One region of the Xanthobacter sp. SG618 genome, then DNA from elsewhere that is predicted to be linked to it. Evidence: predicted binding sites of a transcription regulator. Region 1 holds the regulator's gene; the other holds the start of a gene.

Region 1 (4,415 bases):
AGTTCTACTACGGCAGCAACCATGCGCTCCGGAACATCAACTTCGAGGTTCCCGAGAAGCGCGTGACCGCCATGATCGGCCCGTCGGGCTGCGGCAAGTCCACGCTGCTGCGCGTGTTCAACCGCATGTTCGACCTCTACCCCGGCCAGCGCGCCGAGGGCTCGGTGATGTTCGACGGCGTGAACATCGTCGGCAAGGAGCTGGACCCCACCATCGTGCGCACGCGCATCGGCATGGTGTTCCAGAAGCCCACGCCCTTCCCCATGTCGATCTATGACAACATCGCCTTCGGCGTGAAGCTGCACGAGCGGCTCTCCAAGTCGCAGATGGACGAGCGCGTGGAATGGTGCCTGCGCAAGGCCGCCATCTGGGACGAGACCAAGGACCGCCTGCACACCTCGGCGCTCGGCATGTCCGGCGGCCAGCAGCAGCGGCTGTGCATCGCCCGCACCATCGCGGTGAAGCCCGAGGTGATCCTGCTCGACGAGCCCACCTCGGCCCTCGACCCCATCTCCACCTCGAAGATCGAGGACCTGATCGACGAGCTGAAGCAGGACTTCACCATCGTCATCGTCACCCACAACATGCAGCAGGCCGCGCGCTGCGCCGACATGACCGCCTTCTTCTATCTGGGCGAGCTGATCGAGGTGGCGCCCTCGGACGTGATCTTCACCAATCCGAAGGAGATCAAGACGCGCGACTACATCACCGGCCGCTTCGGCTGACGGATTGAAGGATATCTGAGATGCCGGATCATATCGTCGCCTCCTTCGATCAGGAGTTGAAGGAAATCGGCCGCAAGGTCGTCGAGATGGGCGGACAGGCCGAGCGCCTCGTCGCCGACAGCGTCACTTCCCTCATCCGCCGCGACACCGCCCTCGCCCAGAAGGTGGTGCTGCTCGATGCGACCGTGGACCAGGTGCAGCGCGAGATCGAGGACCGGGCCATCCTGGTCATCGCCAAGCGCCAGCCGGTGGCCATCGACCTGCGCGAGATCGTCGCCGCCATCCGCATCGCCAACGACCTCGAGCGCATCGGCGACCTCGCCAAGAACGTGGGCAAGCGCGTCATCGCCATCGAGGGCGAGTATCATCCGGCGAAGCTGGTGCGCGGGGTGGAGCACATCTCCGACCTCGTGCTCGAACAGCTGAAGGAAGTGCTCGACGCCTATGCCGGCCGCAACGAGGCCAAGGCGGTGGACGTGTGGGGCCGCGACGGCGCCATCGACACCATGTACACGTCCCTGTTCCGCGAACTCCTCACCTACATGATGGAGGATCCGCGCAACATCTCCGTGTGCACGCACCTCCTGTTCTGCGCCAAGAACATCGAGCGCATCGGCGACCACGCGACCAATATCGCGGAGATCGTCTACTACATGGTGACGGGCCAGAACCTGCCGGAGAGCCGCCCGAAGGCGGACGCCTCCAGCGACACCACCCTGCCCTTCCCGGGCCGCACCACCACCGTTCAGAGCTGATCAACCAGACCTGAAGACGGGGCGGAGAGCCCCGATAGTGACGGATAGACCAAAGTGCCGGCGCGTATTCTGATCGTCGAGGACGAAGAGCCGTTGACCCTCCTGCTCCGTTACAATCTGGAGTCGGAGGGTTACGGGGTCGAGAGCGTGGGTCGCGGCGACGAGGCCGAGACCCGCCTGCGCGAGAGCGTGCCGGATCTCATCATCCTCGACTGGATGCTGCCCGGCCTCTCCGGCATCGAGCTGTGCCGGCGCCTGCGCACCCGGCCGGAGACCGAGCGCCTGCCCGTCATCATGCTCACCGCCCGCGGCGAGGAGACCGAGCGGGTGCGCGGCCTCGCCACCGGCGCAGACGACTATGTGGTGAAGCCCTTCTCGGTGCCCGAGCTGCTCGCACGGGTGCGCGCTCTGCTGCGCCGGGCCAAGCCCGAGCATGTGGCCACCCTCCTGCGTGCCGGCGACATCGAATTGGACCGCGAGACCCATCGCGTGCATCGCGCCGGCCGCGAGATCCATCTCGGCCCCACCGAGTTCCGCCTGCTGGAATTCCTGATGCAGAGCCCCGGCCGCGTCTTCTCCCGTGAGCAGTTGCTCGACGGCGTGTGGGGCCAGGACGTCTATATCGACGAGCGCACCGTGGACGTGCATGTGGGCCGCCTGCGCAAGGCCATCAATCGCGGCCGCCAGTCCGACCCCATCCGCACCGTGCGCGGCGCCGGCTATTCCTTCAACGAGATGTTCGCCCGCGCGCACTGAGCGGGCTGAGGCTTTGAGGCGTTGCTTCGCTCAGGCGACACGCGGGCTTTTTGGGCGATGCGCCTCAGCATCAAAAGGCACCGTCATGGCCGGGCTTGTCCCGGCCATCCACGTCGTGCCGCTAGCGCTGCTGCCCGAGATCCATTCCCAGCCGAACCACGTGGATGCCCGGGACAAGCCTGGGCATGGCGGTGGGAAAGGAAGGCGAAGACGGCGGATCGCCCGCCCCCTCACCCCGTTCGCACCCCCAACAGCCCCAGCGCCTGCTTGGCGGCGCGCTCGCCGGAGAGCCAGGCGCCGCCCACGGTGCCCCAGAGCGTCTCATGGGTGTGCTCGCCGGCGAACACGAGCCGGCCGCCCACCGTCTCGGTGAACGCGCGGCGCATGTTGCCGAAGCCCGGTAGGGCGCACGAGAAGGCACCCAGCGCCCACGGTTCCTTGCTCCAGCGGGTGGCGAATACCTTGCCGACGCGCGCGGCGGTATCGGCGCCGAACTCGCGCGTCAGCGCCGCCTTCACGAAGGCCGCGGCGGCCTCGGGCGGGCTGTCGGCGAGGCCGGTGGCCACGTCGCCCCCCACTTCGAGGCTGTAGAGATCAGTGCCGCCGATGCGGGCGCGCAGCGCATAGGCGCGCGGGCCGTCGGCGCGGAAATAGATCAGCTCGTCGGCACCAAGATTTCCGGGATTGCGCGGCAGGCGGAAGCCGATGTGGTCGAAGGCGCCCAGCGTGATCTTCTCCACCGCCGTGCGGTAGCGCTGCGGCAGTGATGGGCCGATGCGCAGCTTGCCCGCCGCGATGAGGCTCGGCGGCACGGCGACGATTACCGTGCGCCCGGTCACCGTGCCCTTGTTGGTCTGCACCGAGACGAGGCGGGGGCTGAGATCGATGGCACGCGCCGCCACCTCGAGGCGCACCGTCAGCGGACGGGCGAGCTGCGCCACCAGCGTGCCCACGCCCTGCCGGCAGATGTCCTCGCTCTCGCGCTCGTCGAAGCGGGAGACATCGACGGTGGAGACCTGATCCAGCTCCTTGGCGCAGTTGAATGGGCCGAGGACGAAGCGGGCGCTCGGCCCCCAGGGCCCGAGGTCCGGCAAGGCGCGGGAGGCGGCCATGTCGCGGTTGGCATCGCCGGCGGCGACGATGGCCCGCTCGCCGCGGCGGACCGTGGCGATGAAATCCTCATAATCGGTATCGCCCGCCTCGCGCCCGCCCACATAGAGCCGGCCGCCATCGGGCGCGCGATAGATGTCGAGCCCCTCCGCCCGGCCGAAGGCGGCCATGGGGCGCGCGGCCGGCATGTTGAGCCGCGCCGCGCCGAGGTCGAACGGCACGCCGAACTGGGTGGTGTCCGTCACCGTGCGGCCGCCCACCTGCTTGGCGGCTTCCAGCAGCACATAGCTGCGCCCGGCCTCGGCGATGCGCCGCGCGGCGGCAATGCCGGCCGCGCCCGCGCCGATGATGATGACGTCCGCCTCGGTCTGCTGGCCGAGCGCGCGCGAGGTCGCAAGGCTCATGCCCACGAGCGGCGTGGCCGCCAGCGCGACACCACGGACGAGCAGCGCGCGGCGGGAAAGGCCGCGGCCGGAATGGGGGGGGCGATCGGGTCCGGTCACGGGCTGGACGCTACCATGGGGCGTGCAACGGGGCGAGAGGGCGGACCGCCCTGCGGTTAAAGGCGCGACACCACGCACTTTCCGGCCTTTTCGGCCTCAACCTTCGCAAAATTGTAAGCCGGCATGTGGATAAAGGGGGCGCGCGGCCGGCGCGGCTTCGCTCGCGTTCGGGACACGGCGGGGGAGACCCATGAAGGATCCGGTTCAGAAGACCATCGGCTACAGGCTCACCCACACAGCGCGCCTGCAGAAGGCGCTGTCGGCGCGCCTGCTCGCCGCGCTCGGGCTGTTTCCGGGGCAGGAATCCGTGCTGAAGCTTCTGTGCGAGGCGGACGGCCGCACCATGGGCGATCTCGCCTCGGCACTGCGGGTGCGCCCGCCCACGGCCTCCAAGACCATCGCGCGCCTCACCACACAAGGCCTCGTGGAGCGCCGCGCCACGGACGGCGACGGCCGGCTGGTGCGGGTCTTCCTCACCGATGCAGGACGCGAGCGCGGCGCTTCCATCGACAATGTGTGGGACCAGCTGGAGGCCGAGATGGTGCTCGGCCTCGACAGCAAGGAGA
Region 2 (4,415 bases), on a different contig from region 1:
GCTCCGGCACGGTGCGGCAGAATTCCAGGAAGCGCCGCGCGGCGAGGCGGATGAAGGGGCTCTTCACCAGATTGGCGCTGGCGAGGAAGCACAGGCAGAAGCCGCCGATGGCGCCGATGAGGGTGCCGAGATAGGCGATCATGATGGTATCGACCAGCAGTTTCAGCCAGTGGTCGAGATTCCAGTACCACTCGGAAAGATCGGCGCCGAGGGTGTCCCAGTGCAGGACCGGCGTGATGCTCCAGAAATAGTTGGGCAGCCGGTCGGCATGGGCGAAGAAGACGGAGGGCTTCACCTCGCCCATCCACGCGGCGAGGACGATGCACACGGCAAGCACGCCGAACACGATCAGCGTATGCCGCCGCCGCGCCCGCACCGCCGCATCGTAATGCGCGATCAGCGGGGCGATCTGCTCGTCGGGCAGCCGGGTGATGGCGTGGGACACGTGGGCTCTGCCTGTTCCTTCCCTCCGCCCTTGCGGGAGAGGGGCCGGGGTAAGGGGGGCGTCTAGACGCAGGATGCGATGGGCGCCGTCCGCGCCTTAGGAGCCGCCGTCATGGCCGGGCTTGTCCCGGCCATCCACGTCCCGCGGCCGGGACGCCACCGCGGAACGTCGCGCATGCGGCTCGACGTGGATGCCCGGGACAAGCCCGGGCATGACGCGCGTTTCTTCGCCGGGGGGCGTCAGTCTCAGTTCTTCTTCTTGCGCAGATCGTCCACGAACTTGTTCAGCTCGATGATCTGCACATAGGCCTCGTTGTCGATGGGCTGCCAGGGCTGCTGCTTGCCTTCATAGATCTTGTCGAAAGCGCCCTTATCGTTCTGCTGGATCGAGAAGAAGGCCTCGCGGATCTTCGCCTTCAGGTCGGAGGGCAGGTCCGAGAGATAGGCGTAGGGCGAGTTCACGATCAGGTCGGACTTGTAGATGATGCGGAAGTCGTCGTACTTCGCCATCCCCTTGCGCTCCATGCGCTTGAGGTTGGATTCCTGCTCGTCGTTCCACCAATTGAAGGCGGCGTCGCAGGTGCCCTGCTGCACGGCGATGACGGCGTTCTCGTGCGAGCCGGCATAGACCACCTTGCCGAAGAACTCGTCGGGCTTGAGGCCCATCTTGTTCAGGGCGAAGCGCGGCACGTTGTTGCCGGAGGTGGAGTTGGGATCGACGAGGCAGAGGTTCTTGCCCTTCAGGTCCTCGATGGACTTGTAGGGGCTGTCGGCCTTCACGTAGAGCACCGAGTGATAGCCCTTGGTGCCGTCGAGGTTCACCTCGATGGCGAAGGCATCGATCTTTGCGCCGGTCATCAGCGCGCGGGCGAAGGAGGAGGGGCCGTAGGAGGCGATGTGGATGTTGCCGGCGCGCTGGCCCTCGATCACCGCGGCATAGTCGTTGGCGATGCGGAGCGTCACCTTGGTGCCGAGCTGCTTGGACAGGTAGTCCATGAGCGGCTGGAAGCGCTCGGTCACGCCCGAGGCGTTCTCGGCCGGGATGATGGCGAACACCAGCTCGGGATACTTCGCCTTCCCGTCCTGCGCGGCGGCAGCGCCGGCGGACATCACGAGCGCGGCGGCGGCCGCGATCAGGCTACGACGGTTCAGCATGTCTCGTGCTCCTGTCGGACGAAATCGAAATTGGGCAAGCAGGGTCGGCCGGCCCGCGGTCGCGGGTCGGCGCGGAAGGCACGCGCTCAGGCGAGCGCGGCCGCTTCGGGGATGCCGTCGTTGGCGGCGACGGGACGCCGCGCGGGCATGTCCATCACCTCGCCGGCCTCCAGGCCGTAGAGATCGTGCGCCACCTGCTCGGTCAGCGCCGCGGGGGCGCCGTCGAACACCACGCGGCCCTGCGCCATGCCCACGAGGCGGTCGCAATAGGTGCGGGCGAGGTCGAGCGAGTGCAGGTTGCACAGCACGGTGATGCCGAAGTGCTTGTTGATGCGCAGGAGCGCATCCATCACGATCTTCGTGTTGCGCGGATCTAGCGAGGCGATGGGCTCGTCGGCGAGGATCAGCGCCGGCTCCTGCGCCAGTGCGCGGGCGATGGCGACGCGCTGCTGCTGGCCGCCGGAAAGGCTGTCGGCGCGCTGGGCAGCGAGGGGGGCGATGTCGAACTGGTCGAGGGCGGAGAGGGCGATGGCCCGGTCATCCGCGCTCCAGCTCTTGGTGAGGGCGCGCCAGGCGGGAACGGTAGCGAGGCGGCCCATGAGCACGTTGGTCAGCACGTCCAGGCGGCCGACCAGGTTGAACTGCTGGAAGATCATCGCCGCCTCGGCGCGCCACTGGCGCAGGGCGCGGCCCTTGAGGGCGGTGACGTCCCGTCCGTCGAAGGAGATGCGGCCGGAGGAAGGGTCCTGCAGGCGGTTGACCATGCGCAGCAGGGTGGACTTGCCGGCCCCGGATCGGCCGATTACGCCCACGAAGGCGCCCTGGCCGATGGCGAGGTTCACGTTGGATACGGCCTCCTTGTCGCCGAAGCGTCGGGTGAGGCCCTCGATCACCAGCATCCGGAGGCTCCCAGAGCACGCGCCGGCCCGCTTGCAGGGCAAGCCGGCCGGTCAGCGCGGTCTCGATCACTGGCCGGCGGAGAATCGGTCGGCCTGAGCCGAAACGATCCACGCCAGCGCGTCGGCCCTTCGATAGCGCGGCTCCACAACACCCATGTGACGATCCCGCGCCGCGCTTCTGCGTTGGGTCGGGCGGCGCCGGCGGGGGTTGGGTCGACGGTCGCGGCATCGCCGTGTGACAGGCGGTTTATGACGGCGATGGGCGTCCCGCGCCGTGCGGTGTCAACGCCCTGTCATGATGGGCAGGCAAAAGACGGCGGTATCCGGCGGCGCGACTGCCCGTGTTGCCGGACTCAGAAACGAACGGCGCCGGGGAGGTTGGCTCCCCGGCGCCTTCGATCGACCGGACCCCGGTTATTGCTGTTCTCGGGTCCCAAGAGGGCGGTGGCGGGTCCTGACCTCAGACCAGACCGAGCAGCACAGCGCCAACGAAGCCGAAGGCCGCGCACGTCTCGATCACGGTGAGGAGATGGCCGAATGTCACCTTTTGCCTCGCAGGGTCGATCTTGAGAGAACCTTAACAAACTCTCAGACTGCGAAAAGAGGTAAGTTGTGCTGCATCGCCGCTGCAAAGTGTTGCAGCGCATGACTTTATTTGGCAGGGCGGGGGCCAAGTCGAGCCCCCCTCTACGCTTTCCCTTCCGCTGCGGCGCACGGTACGCAGCGGTGGAATACTGCATATCAGGCGGTAATCGCGGCTTCCACGAGGTTGGCGACGGCCAGCGCCTGCCGATCGCGCCCGAAACGCCCCACCACCTGCACCCCCACGGGCATGCCGTTGGCGGCGGATAGGCCGGCCACGTTGATCGCCGGGCAGCCCATGAGCGTCCACAGCCGGTTGAAGATGGCCGAGCCGGTGGAGGCGAAGCCTTCCGGTGCGTGGCCGGGGGCGGAGAAGGTGAGGATGGCGTCGACCTCCGCGAACACATCCCCCAGTGCATGCCGCGCCCGCTTGGCGGTGCGTCGCGCGCCGTCATAGAGATCGGGCGGAATGGCGCGGGCGGCTTCCAGATGGCTGCGCAGCAGGGGCGAGAGGCGGTCGCCGTCGTAGGTGAGCTCGTCGCCCAAAGCGAGCGCGGCCTCGAAGTCCTGCACCGTGCCGTGGATGGTGTCGGCCGCCTCCAGCGCCTCGGGCAATTCCAGATCGAAGATGCGGGCGCCCCTCGCCTCGGCCGCGCGGGCGGCGGCCTCCAGCGCGGCGTGGGCGTCGGGAGAGGCGACGCTGGCGCGGGCGGTGCGCACAATGGCGATGCGGGGCGCCTCGGCGGTCTCGTCCCCGATATCGAGGCCGCGGCCGGCGATGGCATCGGCGGCGAAGGCCACGTCGCGCACCCGGGCGCCGAACAGGCCAACCGTGTCTAGATGCCAGGAGAAGGTCTTCATGCCCAGCGTCGGCAGCAGGCGGAAGGTGGGCTTGTAGCCGGTGACGCCGCAGAAGGCAGCCGGGCGGATCACCGAGCCGCCGGTCTGGGTGCCGAGCGCCAGCGGCAGCATCCCCGCCGCCACCGCCGCCGCCGACCCCGCCGACGAGCCGCCGGGCGAGAAGGTGAGGCGGCGCGGATTGCGGGTACGCGTCGGCTGGAGGAAGGCGAACTCGGTGGTCTCGGTCTTCCCCACGACGAGGCCGCCGGCCCGGCGGGTCATGGCCACCACCGGCGCGTCGGTGCGCGGGCGGTAGCCGGCATAGATGGGGCTGCCATAGGTGGTGGGCATGTCGCGGGTGTCGAGGATGTCCTTCACCCCCACCGGCAGGCCGGCCAGCGGCATCGCGGCGAGGCCGGGCACGCGGGCGGCGGCGCGAGCCGAATCGATATTGAGCGTCACGAAGGCGCCGACCGCCCCCTCATGCTCGGCGAT

What was found. Region 1 encodes PhoB, which activates phosphate uptake and scavenging genes when phosphate is short. Its sites were predicted from a motif close to TGTCATNNANCTGTCAT; they were not measured.
Region 2: a site for PhoB is predicted at 2,779-2,795, ahead of phnC (phosphonate ABC transporter ATP-binding protein). Genes of this name have one in related genera too.

The regions. Positions count from the first base shown of each region.
Region 1 covers NZ_JABBHL010000002.1:842,903-847,317, forward strand. The annotation lists gene pstB (phosphate ABC transporter ATP-binding protein PstB) at 1-725, shown strand, start outside; gene phoU (phosphate signaling complex protein PhoU) at 746-1,480, shown strand; gene phoB (phosphate regulon transcriptional regulator PhoB) at 1,535-2,236, shown strand; gene FHT36_RS09355 (FAD-dependent oxidoreductase) at 2,467-3,849, opposite strand; gene FHT36_RS09360 (MarR family winged helix-turn-helix transcriptional regulator) at 4,040-4,415, shown strand, end outside.
Region 2 covers NZ_JABBHL010000003.1:348,505-352,919, reverse strand. The annotation lists gene phnE (phosphonate ABC transporter, permease protein PhnE) at 1-445, opposite strand, end outside; gene phnD (phosphonate ABC transporter substrate-binding protein) at 691-1,599, opposite strand; gene phnC (phosphonate ABC transporter ATP-binding protein) at 1,686-2,498, opposite strand; gene FHT36_RS10970 (amidase) at 3,240-4,415, opposite strand, start outside.